Linked DNA regions of Synechococcus elongatus PCC 11801. The protein of the gene in region 2 binds, or shares a complex with, the protein of the main gene of each other region. Links are inferred from orthologs where the notes say so. Each region holds a gene or a part of one and is shown on either strand. Other genes may lie near its edges. The genes, in order: hisH and hisF.

Region 1 (10,047 bases), 440 kb from region 2 along the record:
GCCGCAGCGACACGATGCTGTTTGTCTACCTCGATCCACAACGGGGGCGATCGCTGGTGGTATCGCTCCCGCGGGATACCCGCACTGAACTACCGGGTTACGGCATCGACAAAATCAACGCGGCCAATGTCTATGGTGGGCCTGTTTTAGCAGCAGAAACCACCCAGAGCCTCCTCGGTAAAGTCACCGTTGATCGCTATATCCGGGTTGAACAAAGAGCGATCGCCCGATTCATCGATGGCATTGGTGGCCTGACCGTTACGGTGCCAGAGCGGATGCAGTATCGGGATGTGACCCAAAACCTGACGATTGATCTCGAAGCGGGGCAACAGCATCTCAGTGGCGATCGCGCTGTGCAGTTTCTCCGCTTTCGGCAGGATGGGCTGGGCGATGTCGGTCGTATTCAACGGCAGCAAGCCCTCCTGAAAGCGCTGCAGCAGCAAGTGCTCAACCCCCTTGGAATCCTGCGGTTGCCCCTCGGCCTTGCCCTGAGCCAGCCCTACATCGACAGCGATTTAAGCGGCGCAGAGGTGTTGGCGATCGCAGCTTTTCTTGCCAGCAATAAACCCGTCGAAGTCTCGACCTTGCCGGGGCAGCCCAGCGGCAGTAGCTACGCGATTAGCTATTGGCTGCCGGACTACAACGCGATCGATGACTGGGTGGCCCAAGAGATTACACCGTCCCCCCTCTCGAGCAGTGGTTGGGATTGGTTCAAAACGGAGGTTGGCCGTTTTCTGCCCTTACCGCCCGCCGGTGCGGAAGCCAATTGATGCTCTTCCTAAGCAGGAGAGCCTAAGCGCTCAGCGGCGATCGCTGCAGTCGTGCCCCAAAGAAACCATCGCGATCGTGCCGATGGGGCCAGATGCGCAGGGTGCCGTTTGCTTCAGCCCAAGCTTGAAAAGGACTCTCTTCAGGGAGGGGAGCTAGTTGCCAATCGGAGTGGCGCTGCAAAAACTGCTCGATCACAGCTTCATTCTCGGCTGGATGGAGGGTGCAAGTGGCGTAGACCAAAATCCCATTGGGTTTTAGACAAGTGGCAGCAGCTTCGAGAATTTCTGCCTGCAACTGCGCCAGTTCCGCCACGCTCTCAGGGCTCTGCCGCCAACGACCGTCGGCATGGCGATGCAGCGTGCCTAAGCCCGAACAGGGAGCATCCACTAAAACGCGATCGGCCTGAATGCCATGCAGCTGGCGTCCGTCGATCGCACGGGTGGTGATGCTCTTCAACTGCAAGCGCTGGGCATTTTCTTGCACCTTACGCAGGCGCTTGGCGGATGGATCGCAGGCAATTACCTGACCGCGATCGCCTATCAATTCGGCCAAATGAGTGGATTTACCCCCTGGCGCAGCGCAGACATCCAACACGGTTTCACCCGGCTGCGGATCGACGAGGTGAGCAATCAACTGGGCACTGCTGTCTTGGACCATCCACCAGCCTTCGTCAAAGCCCGGGAGCTGTCGAATCGGGCCGGGCGGATCGATCAGTCGCAGGGCTTGGGGCAGTTGTGGATCGGGGGTACTGCGAATGGCCACGGCTTCCAGTGCTGCTTGCACCTGCGATCGCTCACAGCGCAGGGGATTGATCCGCAGGTCGATGCTGGGTGGCTGATTGAACCAGTGACAGAGAAATTCGGCTTCGTCCAAGCCCAGGCGATCGCTCCAGAACTGCACGAGCCAGTCGGGAAAGCTTTGGTGGATAGCCAAGGCTGTGACTGGATTGCTCGGTAGCGGCAGTGGATCGCGCTCTTCAGACTGGCGGAGATATTGGCGCAAAATCGCGTTGACGGCCCCAGCCAACCCCCCTAATCCCAGTTGTTTGGCGAGCTGCACAGTTTCCGCTACGGCAGCTGCTGTTGGAATCTGTTCGAGATAACGCAGTTGGTATAGCCCCAGTTGCAACACTGTTCGCAACACCGGAGGTTGCTGGGCTGCAGGTCGTTGGGCCAGCAGATCGATCAGGACATCCAAGGTGCGCTGGCGTCGCACACAGCCGTAGACCAATTCCGTCACCAGCCGGCGATCGGCTCCAGCCAAGCCCGATCGCTGTAGATGGCGATCGAGGGCAAGATCCGCAAACGCTCCGTCACGAATTGTCGTCAGGGTTTGAAACGCTACCCAACGGGCATTGCCCCGACTGGGACGCGGCAGAGTCGGGTTGCCAGCGGTAGCGGTGGAGACTGAGGCGTCCTTGTGAGTCAAATTCAATTCCTTCAGCTTCGAGCAGGTGACGCTGCAAATAATCACTGCCATGCCGCAGCGCAGACATGGATACTTCTCCCCGTGCATTGACCACCCGATGCCAGGGAATCGTGTCGGTCAGACTGGGCGCGACCCGATAGAGGGCATAGCCGACGACCCGAGGTTTTCCCGCTAGTCCAGCCAAGGTTGCGACTTGTCCGTAGGTGGCAACGCAGCCAACGGGAATTTGGCGAACCACTGCGTAAATCTGATCGTAGGTACTCACCTGGTGACAGAACAGCGCATCAGTATCAGGAATTTCGGTGATCAGAGATCGCTGGGATGAGGGCGGTCGCCTTTGCTGATCTTAGGGCGAGTTCAGGGGCGATCGTCACAATCCCAACAGTCAGAGACTGCGATCGGATGTCAAAATCAAGGACAACTCCTCCCTGAGCAGTGGCTTGGAACACTCTGCCCGACGCGACTGGAGACTCTATCAATGATGCTTCGATCGATCGCTCACACCCTCGTTTCTGCCCTTGGCATAAGCTTGGGCGCTGTTCTGCCCGCGATCGCCCAGACTCCTCCCCCAGCCACGCCTCCTTCTCCCCCGGCTCAGCCCCCGCAAATTCGGGAGTTAGCGAGAACCCCCTCCAAGTGCTACATCGGTCGTGATCCAGCCTCACTGACGCCTTACGACTGCGAGATCATCGCGATTTATACCAGCAAACAGCCCTACCCTAGCGGCGTCCAAATCAAATGGAGCTATGGCGGCCTCAGCGACTTCAGTCGATCGCAGACAGGCGAATGGCGTTGGTATGACCCGACGGGCAAGCGTTGGCTCGACACCCAGCCGACCTGGCTAGAACTCGAAGCCAGTGGTTGTTTCCGGTTCGGCAATATGTGCTTCGGTCGCGGCTTCCCGATCGTGCCGGAAATGAAAGCCACCACTCCATCGGCCAATCCGCCTAAAGCTGCTCCTCCGGCAGAACAGCCTCGCGGCACATCGACGCCTGCCACCTAGCCCGACCCTGCGCGTGACCCTGCTTCCTGTCTGTCCTGAACTCCACGCAGCCCTGACTGCGGTGCAATCAGCTGCCCAACTCTGCCAAACCGTGCGTCGCGATCGCCAAGCCACGGCTCTGTGCAAACCGGATCAAAGTCCGGTGACCGTAGCGGACTATGGTGCTCAAGCCCTGATTGCTGCGCATTTGAGTGAAACCTTTCCAGCCGATCCGCTGGTCGGTGAAGAGGATGCCAGTCTTTTGGCAGCTGATGTGCTGGATCAGATTACCGACTATGTCCGGCTGCAGCGACCACAAGCCTCACCTGATACCGTAGCGGCTTGGATTCAGCGGGGTAAAGGTCAACCCGGCGATCGCTTTTGGACTCTTGACCCAATTGATGGCACCAAAGGCTACGTGCGAGGCGACCAATACGCGATCGCGCTGGCTCTGATCGTTGAAGGCCAGGTAGAAGTGGCAGCGATTGCAGCACCCGCCCTTGATGGTCCGGATGGTGCGCTCTTTGCAGCGGTGCGGGGACAAGGCGCTTGGCAAATTCAGGGCGATCGCGTCATTCCCCTTCAAGTCAGCGATCGCCAAGCTACCGCTGCCCTCCGACTCGAAAGCGTGGAACGGGAGCATGGCCATCCCGCTTGGCAGGATGCGATCGCCACTCGGGCGGGATTAGTCACCCCGGCTCGGGCTGTCGATAGCTTGGTCAAATATGCGTTGATTGCCCGCGGCGAAGCGGACCTTTACTTACGGCTGGTCAATCCCGAGAGCGATCGCCGCGAGAACATTTGGGACCATGCAGCGGGCGTTCTCTTGCTACAGGAAGCGGGTGGCTGCGTCAGTGACCAAACCGGGCGATCGCTGGACTTTGGTGCTGGCAGTAAGCTCTTCAACAACCAAGGCATTGCTGCCAGTAATGCTGCCTGTCATGCTGCAGTTCTAGCGGCACTGCGGGCTCAAACCCCGCTCTTAGAACTGGTTTAATCTCCTGCTCAACCTCAAGGCCGGCAGGCTTGATGCAACTGGTCTAATTGACCTGTCGAGTGCAATAGCCAAGCTGCTCAATAAGCATTAAGCTTTGGTTTTCCAAGTAATCAGGCTAATAGCGGTACTGCCATAGCGGCGAGATTGTTTGAGTGTGAACCCAGGGGGAAGGGCGATCGCCCGATCAGGACGATGTTCTACCGCAATTTCTCCCTGAGTCTTCAGGAGCGATCGCTCAGCCAACAAAGCTAAAACTGGCTCATAGAGATCGCTGTCGTAGGGAGGATCGAAGTAGATCAGGTCGAAGGGCGCAGCCATCAGGGTGGCCAATATCCGGCAGACCTCTCCCTTCAACAGCCGTACCTCTTGGTCATCAGCTTGCAGCTTTTGCCAGTTGTGGGCGATCGCGCGACAAGCTTTCGGGGATTGCTCAATGCCCCAGACAGCGCTGGCGCCCCGTAATAGGGCTTCGCCCCCCATGGCCCCGCTGCCCGTGCACAGGTCAAGCCAACGACAGTTAGGAACGTGGAGTTGCCAGATGTTGAACACGGCATTGCGGACTCGAGCCGGTGTGGGTCGCGTGGTCAGACCAGCAGGGGTCTGCAGCGATCGGCCGCCCGACAGACGGATGCTCATGCCACTGGTTGGAGCTGGCTAGCCGCCACTTGTGCCACGAAGTTTGCCAAGAGCTGTAAGCCCGTCTTCGCGGATTTTTCCGGGTGAAACTGCACCGCCCAGAGGCGATCGCTGGCGATCGCAGCCGTTACCTGTTGAGATCCATGCTGTACGGTCGCTGCAGTCACAGCTGGATCGCTGGGAACCACGTGGTAGGTGTGGACAAAGTAGAACCAGGGATCTGAACCCAGATTTTGCCAGAGTAGACAATCAGGCTGTTGGAGCTGGAGTTGATTCCAACCCATATGGGGAATCACTAAGCCAGGCTCACTCCGAAACCGCTCCACTCGCCCCGACAGAATGCCTAATCCAGCCTCTTGACCTTCAGCACTGGACTCAAACAGTAGTTGCAGACCTAAACAAATGCCTAGAAAAGGCTTGCCGCTTGTCGCTGCTTGATGCAGTGGCTCAATTAACTGGCGATCGCGCAGGTGCTGCATGGCTGGATCAAACGATCCAACACCCGGCAGTAGGACTGCATCTGCCGCCAGAATCGTTGCCGGATCAGCCGTCACAATGGGATTGGCACCCGCTGCCTCTAACCCTTTGCATGCAGAGTGCAAGTTGCCCATGTCATAGTCAACCACGGCAATTTGAGGAGTGGAGGCCATGACGTTGCAGCTCAGCAGAAACAGAGTCGACTTTTATCTTAAGAGCCAATGGGAGCCAGTCGCTCTCAGACTTGCCCCTGGTGCAGGAATCGCCTAGAGTTTTAGCTTTGGCGGCATTTGCCTTTCGTAATGCACCGCTGGTTAGAGCTTTTGTTGTACTGCCGCCGACCTGCGTAGTCCGCAGTTCCTAGCCTTTATGCTGTTTCCGTTTTTTCCTGTGCCGCCAGCGTTTGTCCTTCCCGCTTTAACTGAAGGGCTGACGGAACAATCCTTGAGTCAAGTTCCTACCGATCCGAATCCAGCAGCAGAACCGCTGCCAGGTTTTACAACCAATCCTCCCACCACTCCACCACCGCGTCTGCGACCACTGCGACCCCTCCGTCCTAATCTGGCGCCGAATTTGCCGCCAGCCCTAGAGCCTGAAATTAGCCAGCCCCAAGAGATTCGCCCCCTACCGGGTCGGCTCGATTCAGTGCCGGTTTTTAATAGCAACAATCCTGAGATTGTCTCTGGTGAGGGTATTTTGCTCTCGACCCTGCCGCCTGAGGGCATGGTCAATGCGGAGGCCCATCTCGGCTATGCCTTTGAGGGGCGCTTCGATATTTTCACGCACCACATTTCCCGAGCTGCAACCCCAGAGCAGGTGCGGACGATGTTTCAGGGGGTTGTGCTCTACAACCCTAGCGATCGCCCAGTCACGGTGCAGGTGTTGAACGGCGCAACCTATCTGACGCGACCCGATGCGCTGTTCTTGCCCCTTGAGTCTTATCTGGAAGATTCTCGAGGCAGTGTGTTTTCGGGTCCTGGGAGCCGCGTTGTCAACGAAGTCCTGCGAGGTAACCGTCAGGGAGTTTTGCCGGAGTCGATCGTCATTCCACCGCGATCGCCCCAACTGCTGCTCAATCTGCCGATTCCAGTTGGGCCGCTGACCCCCTCATCCAACACGCGATCGCTACTGATGCGCTTGCAGAGCGATGGCAAAGTCTATGCCGCGAATGTGGCACTGTATGCCCCTCGAGATGAACAGGGCAACGAGCGAGCACCCAGCCTTGAGGACTATTGGACAACCCTGCAGACTGGATCGCTCGTCAAGCCTAATGATGCGATTCCCACTCCACCACGATCGGTCTTTTTTGTCAGCCGTCTGATCTATGGTCGAGTGGCGGGAGTGGCCGAAGGCTCAGTCTGGCGCACCACCGTCACCGACCCAAACAGCGACAAACTCACTATTGCGGGACCGGGCCGAGCGATCGCCTATCCAATCAGCACGTTGCCGCGGGGCACACTGGGAACCGAACAGGTGCAAAGCGCACCGATGTTAGCGCGCTATCCCTTCTCGGCCTATCTCTCCCATGGCAATTACGGGGTCGAGTACGACCTGACCTTCCCGCTGTTTAATGGCAGCGATCGCAGTCAAGCCGTTGCTGTCGTCTTCCATACGCCTGTCAAAACGGATGACGGGGGCATCCTGCGCTTCCTGCGAGAGCCTCCCGATCGCGTCTTCTATCGGGGGACGGTCCGCCTACAGTTTGAGAACGATCGCGGTCGTGAGGAAACGCGCTTTGTTCACATCGTGCAGAAGCGTGGCCAGCTTGGGGAACCGCTGATTATTTTGAATTTGAAGCCCCAAGAGATGCGCAAGGTGCGAGCCACCCTGCTCTATCCAGCTGATGCAACACCGCCACAGGTCTTTTCGATCTACACCCTCGACCCAGTCTCTGCAGGCCAACTGCAGCCGGTCATTCGCGATCGCGACCTCCGACGCTTTTGATAACTCAATAGACCGAGCCAAGGGTTATGAGTCACGCCGCCAAATCGGTTAAGGCTCGACTGCTGCTCTCTGGAAAAACACCCAGAGAACTGCGATCGCAGCCTTGCAAGCAATTAAAAGCCTACAAGCGGGAGGCTTAAAAAGATGGGCGATACTGGATTCGAACCAGTGACCCCTTCCGTGTGAAGGAAGTGCGCTACCACTGTGCTAATCGCCCGCAAGCTCTAATCTTACGGTGACTTTAGCGATCGCGCAAGCTCAGTCACCCTGGGGAAATTTCTGCCAAAGTCCTGTCGTATCGCGCAAGCTGCGGTGGTGTCCTTGTCCCAGAATGAGGTGGTCGAGCACGGGTAACTCCAGTGCTTGCCCGAGTTTCAGCAGTTGTTCCGTCAAACTGAGGTCGGCACTGCTGGGATCGACCTGACCGGATGGATGGTTGTGGGCCACGATCAAGCGGGTTGCCCCAAGTCGTAGCGCCTCTCGGAAAATTTCGCGGGGATTGGCCAAGGTTTCAGTCGCCGTGCCAATCGTCAACACCCGTTGGCCAATCAGATTGTGGCGGACATCCAATAGTAGCAGGGCAAAGCGTTCCTGCTCCGCCCACATTAGATCTGCACTGAGAGCTTTGGCAGCTGCTTCTGGGGAAGTAATCGGCAGGACTGTGTTGACATCGGTTTGATAAACCCGTTTTCCTAACTCGATCGCAGCCGCGATCGCCGTCGCCTTGGCCGGACCAATGCCGGGGATTTGCATCAGCTCAGCGACGGTAATTTGCCGCAGCACCCGCAGTGGTTCGCGCTGGTGTTGACCGAGCTGACTGAGCAAGAGTTGACCTAGCCCAACGGCTGATAGACCACCCGGCCCTTGTCCCGTTCCCAACAGAATCGCCAGTAATTCAGCCGTCGAAAGACCACTCGGCCCCGATCGCATCAGCCGCTCCCGCGGTCGCTCATCTTCGGGTAGATCAGCCACGCGCAAACCAGAAGTCGCCATAGGATTGCAGAGAGACGCTTCCTCAGCATGCCCACGGAGATTCGCTTGGCACCTTGGTTACTACTTGCCAGCCTGACAGCCACCTGTGAGGCGACCAAAGATCTATTCGCCAAGCGCAGTTTGCAGCAACTCTCCGCCACTCGTCTAGCCGCTTTGCTCTCGCTGCTAACGACGCTCCTGCTTTTGCCGATTGTGCTCTGGCAGGGGATTCCAGCGATCGGGCCCAACTTTTGGTGGAGCTGCTTGCTGGGCAGCAGTCTGAATTTAGTGGCCTTTTGGCTCTACGCGCGGGCGCTGCAGATGGGCGAGTTGTCGCTGGTAGCCCCGATCGTCAACTTGACACCCCTGTTTCTGCTGCTGACCTCACCGCTGATTGTGGCGGAACATTTGGCTTGGCAGGACAGTGCTGGCGTGATTCTGCTGGTCATCGGGGCTTATCAACTAAATCGCCGCGATCGCGACAGTAGCTCCCGTTTGCAACCCCTCATTGATCTCTGGCAGCAGCCGGCTCAACGAATCATGGTGTTTGTGGCGTTTCTTTGGAGCATCACCAGCAACCTCGACAAAATTGGTGTCCAGTCGTCTGATCCCTATTTCTGGCTGCTCTGCCTGTTTGGCAGTACTGGCATCGTTCTGCTGATCTTGGGGCGCGGTTTAGGGCCTGTCCGCAAATATCCTTGGCGATCGCTCAGTGCCATGGCGATCTTCAATAGCGTCGGTGTTGTGGCTCAAATGGTGGCGCTCAACCAAGCGACGGTCGTACAAATCATTTCCGTCAAACGCCTCAGCACCCTGATCGGCGTGGTCTATGGCGCTGTCTTCTTCGGGGAAAAGCAGCTCCGTCAGCGCTTTTTTGGGGCAGCCCTCATGATGGCTGGGGCGATCGTGCTGCTGTAGCTTCTGGTCGAAACAGATGGTGATAATCGGGGTTGTAGAGCTGCGATCGCCCTGCATCCGCCACATCCAAAGCGGGACTGACTAGATACAGCACCGTGCGATCGAGCTGCTGATCTTGGGTAATCTGCGCCAGCTCCGATAGCTTCCCTAGCCAGATCGCTTCATCCGGCCAACCCAGTCGATAGCAAACTGCGATCGGGGTTTCTGGCGGGTAATGCTCCAACAGTTCCGACTGTGCTTTCTCGGCTTGGCGAGCGCTGAGATAGAGACAGAGACTGGCCTGATGCGCGGCCAAAGACGATAGGGATTCGCGATCGGGCAGCCCAATCCGACCGGCGCAGCGAGTCAAAATGATCGTCTGCACAAGCCCTGGCAGGGTGAGCTCTTGCCCCAGTCGAGCTGCTGCTGCTTGAAAGGCACTGACGCCGGGAATGACTTGGTAGGGGATGCCCTGCGATCGCAGACCGGCGATTTGTTCCGCGATCGTGCTGTAGAGACTGGGATCGCCATCGTGGAGTCGCGCCACGATCGCCCCCGCTGCCACTCGCTCTTTGAGGATCGGCAGAATCTCTTCTAGCGTGCGATGGGCCGTTGGCAGTCGTTCTGCGTCTGGCCTTGCATCAGCCAAGATCGCAGGCGGTACCAATGAATCGGTGTAGAGCAGAACATCGGCGGCGGCAATCAGCTTTTGAGCCCGTACCGTCATTAGCTCCGGGTCGCCTGGGCCAACGCCGACGAAGTAAACGCCTGCACTAAAGCTCACTGCGCGACTCCCCCGAGAGTGCCGGACGAACCACATCTGGCAGCGATCGCTTCAAGCCATAGATCCAGACCAATCCCAGCACCCCAAAGGCGATCGAGACCAGACTGACGGCTTGGGCAATGCGCAGGGAACCCAGCATCAAGCTGTCAGTCCGCAGTC
Region 2 (10,211 bases):
ATCCTTTAGAGCCAGGTCAAGCCTTACAAAAGGGGCAAGTGCTCGGTGCCATTACCAACGATCGCAATCCACAATTAGAGACTGATCGCCAAAATTTAGTCACTCGACTGGCGCAAGCAGAGGCAGAACGTACCGCCCTTGATATGCAAATTGCTAGCCGCGAAGCAGTGCGGTCGCAACTTCTCAGCAAAGCCAGCAGTCAGCAACAACTCGAAGAACAATTTTTTCAGCAAGGGTCTGAACGCACTCGTAATGAACTGCGTCAAGCACAAGAGAGCCTAGCCTTCGCCAAAATTGAAGCCGATCGCTATCAAAGTCTGGTCGAAAGCGGTGCTGTTTCCCAACAACTTGCAGACGCCGCAATTTCACGAGCACGGGAGGCGCAAGCTGTTGTAGCAGCCAAACAAAATGAGTTACAGCGTCAACAAACAGCTTTAGCAGCCATGCGTCAAGGGTTGCAGTTAGACGCTGCAAGGACACTCAGTATTCCTGAAATACGACGTCTGGATCTTGAAAGCGAACTGGTTGACCTCACCCTCAAACGTCAGACGGTGAGTGCAACAATCCAAGAGATTCAGCAAGAAATTAAGAATCTTCAGCAGCAGCTAGAACTCCAGAAGAAAGCATTGATTAAAGCCCCGATTGAGGGGGTTGTTTGGTCGATTACCAATCGTACGGGTCTTCTGGGTATCCCACTGACTGCAGGTGATCCACTCTTAGAAATGGTGACTTGTGCAGATACGTGGGTAACAGCGCTAGTTTCAGAACGCGATCGTGGACGGCTCCGAATCGGCCAACAGGCAGAGATTCAATTACTTGATGGCACCAATACCAATATTTCTGGCAGGATTCGCTCCATTCGGGGTGGCCCCGGCAAAGTAACAGCAGGAACCGATGTTGCGGTTCCTCCACCTGATCTTGTCCGGAATGAAGTAGAAGTCCAAGTCAGTCTTTTAGAAAAACCTTCTGTACTGGCTGCTGGTAACTTCTGTGGCATTGGCCAAAGTGCCACTGTGAATTTCTTGCCTTAATGCTTCATGCCTATTGCTGCTCTAATCAGGGTGTCTCATGCAATTAAAACGGCTCCAGAAACTGGCTCCGGAAAGTACATTTTTGCTATTGGCGCTTTTGGCACTTCTGATTGTTCTGCTATTGCAAGCAGATTGGCAGAACTGGCTTGCGAATCTCATTGGCCTTTGGTATGCGGGACAAGCCGAGTTCAAGCCAGAAGGAACAACACTCGAAAACCTGCTTTATCCAGCGTTTGTTTGGCTAGGGATTACCTTCCTACTCAAAGAACTCTCCCCCAAACCCACCTTCTGGCCTCGGCTGATTACGAGTGTTGGTATTGCCATCCTCGGAATTCGCTATGAGCTTTGGCGCTTCTTTGGCAGCCTGAATCTTGATGATCCACTCAATGGAACACTGTCAGTTCTGCTCTTCTTCGCTGAATTATTGACTGTCATTAATACGATCGCATTTTTTCTCCACACAATATTTAGCCTCGATCGCTCACAAGAGGCCGATATCCTTAGCCAGGCTGTCATTAGCCAAGCCTATCAACCTAGTGTTGACGTGATTCTACCGACCTATAACGAAGGGGTTGATATTCTGCGGCGATCGGTCATTGCCTGTCAGGCAATGGACTATGCCAACAAAAAAGTCTTTCTCCTTGATGACACTCGTCGTCCGGAAGTCCGTGCCCTCGCTGTAGAGCTCGGTTGTGGCTATTTCGATCGCCCGGACAACAAACATGCCAAGGCTGGCAATATTAACCATGCACTTCCTTCCTTATCCGGAGAACTGTTGGTTGTCTTTGATGCTGATTTTGTCCCTAGCAAAAACTTCCTCATTCGGACCGTTGGCTTCTTTCAGGACCCCAAGACAGGGTTGCTACAGACTCCCCAGCACTTTTTTAACGAAGATCCAATTTCAATCAATTTGGGCTTAGAAGGAGTCCTTAACAACGAGCAGACTTTATTTTTTCGGTTTATCCAGCCTAGTCGAGACTACTTTAATTCGGTTGTCTGCTGCGGTACCTGTTTTGTGATCCGACGATCGGCACTGGATGAGATTGGAGGGATCCCAACTGAGAGTATTACGGAAGACTACTTCACCTCCATTAAGCTGCAAACCCATGGCTATCGAGTCAAGTATCTGAATGAAGCACTAGCAGCAGGTCTAGCACCAGAAACGATTAGTGCTTATATCAATCAACGTCTGCGCTGGGGACAAGGAACACTTCAGTCTTTATTTACAGATTCTAACTTTCTCAAAGTTCCCGGTTTGAAGTGGCAAGAGCGACTATCTCAGTCCCTCAGTATTATCTATTGGTTCTTATCGATCCCCAGAATGATCTTTCTTATCATTCCTCTTGCCTTTCTCCTGTTTGGCTTAGCTCCCTTGCGAGCCACAGTCAATGAGATCCTCTATTTCTTCCTACCGTACTATGTGGCGAATATTATGGCTTTCTCTTGGCTGACGGAAGGACGGAGATCGGCATTTTGGTCTGATGTCTATGAAACAATTATTTGTGTGCCGATGTCGATTACGATTCTGCGAACTTTAATCAGCCCAACGGGGAAGCCCTTTAAGGTGACACCAAAAGGGGATACAAACTCTGATGGAATCACCATCAACTGGGCACTGATTACGCCACTATTAACCGTTATGCTTCTCTCAGTAGTTGGAATTCTGCTACGAAGCTCAAGGTTGCAAGAAACTAATGTTAATCCTGACAGTTTGGCGATCAACCTTGTTTGGGCTGTTTATAACCTCTCGCTCTTATTGATTTGCATTTTGGTTGCGATTGATGTGCCCCAACGTCGCCATACTCGCTTTCTCCGCGCAGAACCCTGTGAGTTATGTTTAGGTGCAGTTGTTTTTTCTGGTGTGACTGAAGATCTTTCAGAAGAGGGTGGGCGAATCTTGCTCACACGTTTTGAGGGCTTGGTAAATGAAGAAAGTGAAGCACCTCAAACAACTTTGGAAGGGCTATTTCGCTTGCGATCGCCCAGTCCACTGGCTGATATGCCAATTCATGCAGAAGTCCGCTGGCACGATCGCCGAGCCTTAGCTGCTTTGCGCTATGAAGCTGCAGTAACGGAAGTGGAGGTGCGCCTCTATTTCTCGAATCTCACCCTTCCTGAGCAACGCCGTTTGATTCCTTATCTCTACTGCCAGCTTGGGCAATGGCAAGACTTACAAGTCCCTGAATTTAAGACAGCTTGGGCGATGCTAAGCTCTGTGTTTCGGCTGCATCCACTTGCTAATAGTCGTTGAAATTAGTGCTTAAGAGACAATGGGTGCATTTTTCTGGATCGGTAATAATGCAACCCTAAGTTTCTAGAGAGCTTACTGAGCCGTGCTAAGCAGAGGCTCTTGCCAAAACTTGGTTTGTGCAGAGCCGTCTAAGCTGGTCGGCTGGTTCAACTCTGTCAGCCAGCCTAGGGATTCATCGCTCCAATCCGGCGCGATCGCCTGTTGTCCGGAATAGCCGAGATAACCCATGTAGCTGTTCATCAACATGTAGACCGCGACCAAGGCTGCGGCTGCTGAAGAGACGAGAAACCCTGCCAACATCAGTGAGAATTCACGGCGATCGATCGCTTGCCGCATCAGCTGCAAGGCCCACATTACAAGGGCAATGACAATCAGCAGGATCAAGAACATTCGGCCACAGGGGGCAAAGGGGCTGGGTTCGCTGTTAACTATTGTAAAGTTTTTCCCAGATTTGGGCCCTTTTCTGGCTTTTTCTTAAGGTCTTGTGGGGATTTGAACTGATCGCAGGTGATCCTTAATTTCAGCAATGGTGAGCTGGCCGTAGTGCAGCAGCGAGGCTAGGAGTGCGGCTTCAGCATGGCCGGTCCGAAAGGCTTCAGCGATGTCTTTACAAGTACCCGCACCACCAGAGGCAATCACAGGAATTTCAACGCGATCAGCGATCGCACGGGTCAATTCCAAGTCATAGCCTGCCTGAGTACCGTCGGCATCCATGCTGGTGACGAGCAGTTCCCCTGCACCGTTACGAGCGACGGTCTCCGCCCAAGTCAGGGCATCAATTCCAGTGTTTTCACGACCCCCCCGCACATAGACATCCCAGCCCGGATTGTTGGGGTCTGTGCGACGGCGGGCATCGATCGCCACCACAATGCATTGACTGCCGAAGCGATCGCTGGCGCGACGGATGAGATCGGGGTCCCGCACAGCGGCAGAGTTGATGCTGACCTTGTCGGCACCAGCCCGTAACAGTTGCCGGATCGTCTCTAGGTCATTGATGCCGCCACCCACCGTTAAGGGGATAAAGACCTGTTCAGCCGTGCGATAGACGACATCCACCAGAATTTGGCGTTCCTCGTGAGTCGCGGCGATGTCGAGAAAGACCAGCTCGTCTGCGCCAGCCGCATCGTAGGCCTGCGCTAGTTCGACCGGATCGCCAGCATCGCGCAAATCGACAAAGTTGACCCCTTTGACAACACGCCCCGCTTTGACATCGAGGCAGGGCAAAATGCGCTTGGCAAGCATGGGGTCCGACTACAGGAGCAACTTCTTTCCACTCTACGGTTTGTGCTTGCGACTGCGATCGCTCGGCTGTGGGTCGATGACGAGCGGGGAGTCCTCACAACCAGCCGTGTCGGGGGAAACAGGCTGATAGACTGAAAAGCGGCCTATGTACAGACGACTCAACCATGGAGATTGGACAAAAAGTTCGGGTTCGCCGCATCCGCGATCGCGTGCCTGCAGAATTGGTGAGCCGTTTGCAGCAATCTCCGGTCGGCGTAATCAAGGCATTCAAAATCGTCGATGGCAAAGGTCTGGGCGTGATCGTTCAGTTTGGCAACGACTTCAGCACTTGGTTCTTTGAAGACGAAGTCCAACTCGAAGCCTAGGGGCTAAGGCGCAAGGTCTGAGCAGACCAGCATGACTCAAATTCTTTCCTTTCTGGGTAAGGGCGGTAGCGGCAGAACGACAGCGGCGATCGCCCTTGCTCGTCAGTCTGCTGCAGGTGGTGCTCGGACTCTAGTGTTGAGTCTAGGCAGCGATCCCTCACCGGATATGCTGCTTGCGCAGGACTTAGCTGCAACCCCAACCGCGATCGCTCCGAATCTAGAAGCCGTGCGAATGCCGGCAACTGCGGCGATCAATCGGGGCTGGGAAGAATTACAAACGCTGGAAGCGCAGTATCTCAAGACGCCGTTTCTGCGCAATATCTACAGCTCAGAGCTGGCCTTACTGCCGGGTTTTGAGCCTCTGCTGTTGCTGACTGAACTGCGGCGTTGGCTGGACCAGGGCTACGACCGAATTTGTCTGGATGGCCTCTCGAGTCCAGAACTGCTCCGCCTTTGGGGTGTGCCTGAAAGTTTGGATTGGTATGTGCGGCGGTTTCGCGGTGCGATCGCCGATTCCGAGTTTGGCCGCAACCTGGGCCCCTTTTTGCCAGCTCTATCTGCCGCTGTCTTTAGCGTTGGCCTGAGCATTGATGATTGGGGCCCGGCAGCCCGACTGTTGGAAACAGCTTTAGAACAGGGGCGATCGCTCTTGGCAGACCCACTTAAAGCGATGGCCATTTTGACGACGCGCAGCGATCGCGTCTCGCAAGCGGTGGCCTTGCAGTGGTGGGGAGCTGCTCAACCAATTGGTTTGCGTGTCGGGGCCGTACTGGCTAGCGAGACTCCTGTGCTGGACGATCTGAAACGAGACTTTGCGCCCTTGCCAGTCTTTGCGCTCAGTTCAGCCGCGGCAGATTCGGTGTTGCCCAGCTTTGATGTGTTGAATCGTGCTCCTGATCCCCTCACCATTGATTTGCAGGCGCGCCAGATTAAGCTTTTCCTGCCTGGCCTAGCGAAAGAGTCTGTCAAACTATCGCAGTCAGGCCCGGAGATTACGATTGAAGCCGGCGATCAGCGGCGCAATCTGCGATTGCCGGTCGCTTTACAGGGACGGGCCGTTGCGTCGGCTCGCTTCCAAGAGCAATCTTTGATCCTGTCCTTTTAGTAATTAGCGGTCACGATGTCTGAGCAACCTGTTACGCCACCCGTCGCTGAAGACGTTGATAGTGGCGCCAAGGCGCGCCAGCTGCTCGGCATGAAAGGTGCCCAAGCTGGTGAAACGTCCGTTTGGAAGATTCGGCTGCAATTGATGAAGCCGATCACCTGGATTCCCTTGATTTGGGGGGTGGTCTGTGGTGCGGCGGCTTCCGGCGGCTATGAATGGCGCTTCGATCACGTCTTGATTTCAGCCGCTTGCATGTTGATGTCGGGGCCGCTGCTGACGGGCTACACCCAGACGATTAACGACTACTACGATCGCGAGATTGACGCGATCAACGAGCCCTATCGACCGATTCCGTCTGGGGCGATTTCTCTCGGTCAGGTGCAAGCCCAAATCTGGGTGCTGTTGCTGGCCGGCATTGCGATCGCCTTTGGTCTCGATCGCTGGGCAAATCACGACTTTCCGATCATCACGGCACTCGCGATCGGTGGATCGTTTGTTTCCTACATCTATTCCGCCCCACCGCTGAAACTTAAGCAGAATGGCTGGCTGGGCAACTATGCATTGGGCGCGAGTTATATCGCGCTGCCTTGGTGGGCGGGGCAAGCCCTATTTGGCCAACTGAACTGGACGATTGTGGTCGTCACTTTGGTCTATAGCTTGGCCGGACTCGGGATTGCGGTGGTCAACGACTTCAAAAGTGTGGAAGGCGATCGCGCCTTAGGTCTGAAGTCTTTGCCAGTTTCCTTTGGGATTCAAACCGCCTCTTGGATTTGTGTGCTGATGATCGATCTCTTCCAGTTGGCTGCAGCTGGCTATCTGGTTGCGATTGGGCAGAATCTTTACGCAGCCATTTTGGTCCTGCTGATCATCCCTCAAATCACGTTCCAAGACATGTATTTCCTGCGCGACCCGCTAGCGAATGACGTCAAATACCAAGCCAGCGCTCAGCCGTTCTTAGTCCTCGGCATGCTGGTTACGGCTTTGGCGATTGGTCACAGCACGATCACCACGATCTTCTAGTCCTCGTTTCTGCCTGAATCAGTGAATTGAGTCCCTGGGTGCGTCATGCATTCAGGGACTATTGATAATGGCGCGATTGATGAGGCCGATAGTGGCTTCGCTAAGGCCATTCAAGATGAACTGAACCCCGATCGCAGCTAGCATTAACCCCAATAGACGAGAGGTAATCTCTAAACCGAGATTGCCGAGAATTCGCTCAAACCAATTGGCAACGGCCAGCGTCAACCAACTCAGAATGCAGATCGCAATTACTGCCATAATTAAGCCCAAGTTGGTCGGAAGGTTATTGGCTAAGTTGCCATAGAGGATAGCTGTGCTAATAGAAGCTGGCCCCACAAAAATGGGAATTCCTAAAGGGATAAAAAAGGATTGATAGGCTGTTTCAGCACGACGAAAAGCACTCTTGCTGCTAACGTCCGCCAGTTTTTGATGTGCTTTCGTGCGTTCGCCTTGAATCATATTGATGCCAATTAACAGCAACAGAATTCCACCTGCAATCCGAAAGGCAGCTAAGGAGATCCCAAAGAAACGGAGAATTGCTGTGCCGCTGAGCAGAAAAACCAGTTGAGAAACAAAAACTGTGAGCACCAAAAAGAGTGCTAGTAGGCGTTGAACTGATGGCTTTTCCTTGCCAACGTAGCTGATGAAAATGGGGAGATTGCCCAGGGGGTTGGTGACTGCAAAGAGTGCGACTGCAAAATTCAGCACTAAGGGCCAATTCATAGCAGCTTTGGCGGGGGTGATAGGTTCAAGCGCTGTAAGACTCCGATCGCAAACTGCAGTGTGGGAAGCGAGGCAGTCGCATCACTTCCTGTTCTACTCTGCCATCAATCCCTCAATGGGTTTCTGCAGAGCCTTGATGCACCGCGATCGCTCGGCCTAGCTGTTCTGATTGCCCAATAATCCTGTTCCGGACAGCACAGTTCCCGCCTGAGCGAAGAACAGAAGAAAAGCTTTCAGTCACGTTTAGGGCGTAGCGATCGCCCTACAGTGCTATCAGAGCGCGAGCCCTCAGGTGCGCTCCCGGATGCTGATTTGCCCATCTGCACGCTTCCTTGGCCGGAGGTCGAGCCACCTGCACTCTGATGATGGCTGCTAGCACAGCAGCAGGGGAGCTCTATGCAAGATCACAAGCTGGGTCGCCGCAACATTGCGATCGTGGGGCCCTACGGCTCTGGTAAAACCAGTCTTTTAGAAAGTTTGTTGGCGGACCTTGGGGCGATTAATCGGCCCGGCCGCGTCGAAGCTGGCAATACGGTCGGGGATAGTTCGCCGGAAGCGCGATCGCGGCAAATGACCGTTGAGATCAACGTGGCGTCCACCGCCAGCCTGACGTTTTTGGACTGTCCTGGCTCCGTGGAGTTTCAACAGGAAACCTGGAACGCCTTGATTGGAGTTGATGGGGCGATTGTTGTCTGCGAGGCTGATCCCGATCGTGCCTTAACCCTCGCGCCGATCTTTCACTTTCTCGACAGTTGGGAAATCCCCCACTGCGTCTTTATCAACAAGCTCGAACGAGCGACGGAAGCGCGTTGGCAAGCCACCCTCGATAGCCTGCGTAGCTGCTGTAGTCGGCCACTGGTGGCGCAGCAGTATCCCTTGTTCCAAGGCGATCGCGCCGTCGGTTTTGTCGATTTGATTTCTGAGCAGTCCTGTTCCTTTGGTGAAGCCCTTAACTTGCCGCTGTCGATGGCGGAGACCGCAGCCCGCAACACGCTGCTAGAAACCTTGGCCAACTACGACGATCACCTACTCGAAGAATTGCTCGAGGAAATTGAGCCGCCCGTTGAGGAAATCTTGGACGACTTGCGCCAAGACGTCAGCGCCGATTTGATCGTGCCGGTGTTGACGGGAAGCGCTCAGTTGCACTGGGGAATCTCAGCACTATTAGCAGCGCTGCAGCAGGAAATGCCCACGCCGGCTGAGACGGTGCAGCATCGCCGCCTGATTCCTTGCGATCGCCCAGTGGCGCAAGTCCTGAAAACCTTCTTCCATCCCCAGGCAGGCAAACTCTCCCTCGTCCGCCTCTGGCAGGGGGAACTGCAAGAGGGCGACACCTTAGACGGCGATCGCCCCAGTGGCATCTACCGACTGATGGGTGATCAGTTGCAATCGGTGCAACAGGCTCACTGTGGGGAAATTGTCGCCTTGGGCCGGATGGAATCAGCCCTGACGGGCGACAGCCTCGGCTTGGATGCCGTCGATAGTCCGCTGCCACGGGTTGCGATCCAGACGCCTGTCTATGCACTCGCGCTTACCCCCGAGCGGCGCAGTGATGAAGTCAAACTCGGCCAATGTCTGCGCCGCCTCCAAGAAGAAGATCCCTCGCTGCAATGGGAACAGCACGGCGACACCCACGAAGTCATCCTTTGGGGGCAGGGGGAAATTCATCTGCAAGTAGCCCTCAATCGCCTGCGCCGCAAGTACAACCTGCCGATGACCACCCATCTCCCGCAGGTGCCGTTCCGCGAAACGATTCGCAGTGCGGTCAGTGGCGTCCATGGCCGCTACAAACATCAAACCGGCGGCCATGGCCAGTTTGGCGATGTCTATCTCGACATCCAACCGCTCCCGCGTGGTGAAGGCTTCCGCTTCCAAGAAACCGTTGTTGGCGGTGTGGTGCCCCGCCAGTACATTCCTGGCGTCGAATCAGGAGTGCGCGAGTTCCTAGAACGCGGTCCGCTAGGTTTCCCCCTGGTGGACGTGGAAGTGACGCTGACCCATGGGTCTTACCACAGCGTTGATAGCTCTGAGCAAGCTTTCCGGCAGGCAGCCCGCTTGGCGATGCAGTCCGGAATTCCGGCAGCAGAACCGCTGCTGTTGGAACCAATCTTGCAGGTGGAACTATTTGCACCAGCTGTATTCACGTCCGCCATGCTGCGGTTGCTCAGTGGTCATCGTGGTCAAATCCTTGGCTATGAGTCCTGCGAGAATCGCGAAGGCTGGGATCAGGTCAGTGCCTACCTGCCTCAAGCAGAAATGCAAGCCCTTGGCATTGAGTTGCGATCGGTGACTCAGGGCGTGGGCTTCTTCCACTGGCGGCATAGCCATCTCGCGGAGGTTCCAGAGCGGTTGCAGCAACAGTTACTGAGCGATCGCAGCTAGCAGACAATTCAGCGATCGCCCCGAAGAGCGACCCGGCTGCCTCACGCCTCGGCGATAATAGGCAGGAAAAGCCGGGCGCTCTATGGTGTTTT

The links.
Region 1: the proteins of hisF (region 2) and hisH are in contact, whole or in part, in a crystal structure (PDB 6RU0), measured with the Thermotoga maritima proteins. The link is inferred for Synechococcus elongatus PCC 11801 from one-to-one orthologs. Residues at the interface, in WP_004080486.1 of Thermotoga maritima: Met1, Leu2, Ala3, Arg5, Ser40, Glu41, Asp45, Glu46, Ala70, Glu71, Ile73, Asp74, Ile75, Pro76, Phe77, Asp98, Lys99, Ser122, Gln123, Glu161, Thr195, Leu196, Asn247, Arg249, Glu251; in WP_004080484.1 of Thermotoga maritima: Asn15, Arg18, Arg22, Arg117, Leu118, Pro119, His120, Met121, Gly122, Trp123, Asn124, Asn134, Gly135, Tyr136, Tyr138, Val140, Tyr158, Glu180, Lys181, Ser182, Ser183, Lys184, Ile185.

The regions. Positions count from the first base shown.
Region 1 is NZ_CP030139.2:895,358-905,404, reverse strand. Bases 3,638-6,391 are described here. They hold hisH (imidazole glycerol phosphate synthase subunit HisH), read right to left. Parts: upstream 5,465-6,391; coding sequence 4,811-5,464; downstream 3,638-4,810. Other genes in these bases: DOP62_RS04275 (DUF3370 domain-containing protein), read left to right, coding at 5,661-6,391; rsmD (16S rRNA (guanine(966)-N(2))-methyltransferase RsmD), read right to left, coding at 4,266-4,814; DOP62_RS04290 (inositol monophosphatase family protein), read left to right, coding at 3,638-4,178. In the rest of the region: DOP62_RS04310 (LCP family protein), read left to right, coding at 1-770; DOP62_RS04305 (16S rRNA (cytosine(967)-C(5))-methyltransferase), read right to left, coding at 793-2,148; DOP62_RS04300 (MGMT family protein), read right to left, coding at 2,084-2,464; DOP62_RS04295 (hypothetical protein), read left to right, coding at 2,678-3,202; more of DOP62_RS04290, read left to right, coding at 3,216-3,637; more of DOP62_RS04275, read left to right, coding at 6,392-7,235; RadC family protein, read right to left, coding at 7,494-8,228; DOP62_RS04260 (EamA family transporter), read left to right, coding at 8,256-9,125; cobM (precorrin-4 C(11)-methyltransferase), read right to left, coding at 9,094-9,924; lgt (prolipoprotein diacylglyceryl transferase), read right to left, coding at 9,878-10,047. UniProt on the Escherichia coli protein: IGPS catalyzes the conversion of PRFAR and glutamine to IGP, AICAR and glutamate. The HisH subunit catalyzes the hydrolysis of glutamine to glutamate and ammonia as part of the synthesis of IGP and AICAR.
Region 2 is NZ_CP030139.2:1,333,155-1,343,365, reverse strand. The notes cover bases 2,641-5,558. They hold hisF (imidazole glycerol phosphate synthase subunit HisF), read right to left. Parts: upstream 4,525-5,558; coding sequence 3,757-4,524; downstream 2,641-3,756. Other genes in these bases: DOP62_RS06375 (Get3/ArsA fold putative tail anchor-mediating ATPase NosAFP), read left to right, coding at 4,921-5,558; petP (cytochrome b6f subunit PetP), read left to right, coding at 4,689-4,889; DOP62_RS06390 (hypothetical protein), read right to left, coding at 3,355-3,672; DOP62_RS06395 (glycosyltransferase family 2 protein), read left to right, coding at 2,641-3,282. In the rest of the region: DOP62_RS06400 (HlyD family secretion protein), read left to right, coding at 1-1,031; more of DOP62_RS06395, read left to right, coding at 1,069-2,640; more of DOP62_RS06375, read left to right, coding at 5,559-5,994; chlorophyll synthase ChlG, read left to right, coding at 6,010-7,014; DOP62_RS06365 (MarC family protein), read right to left, coding at 7,066-7,737; DOP62_RS06360 (elongation factor G), read left to right, coding at 8,134-10,119; DOP62_RS06355 (glycosyltransferase family 2 protein), read left to right, coding at 10,205-10,211.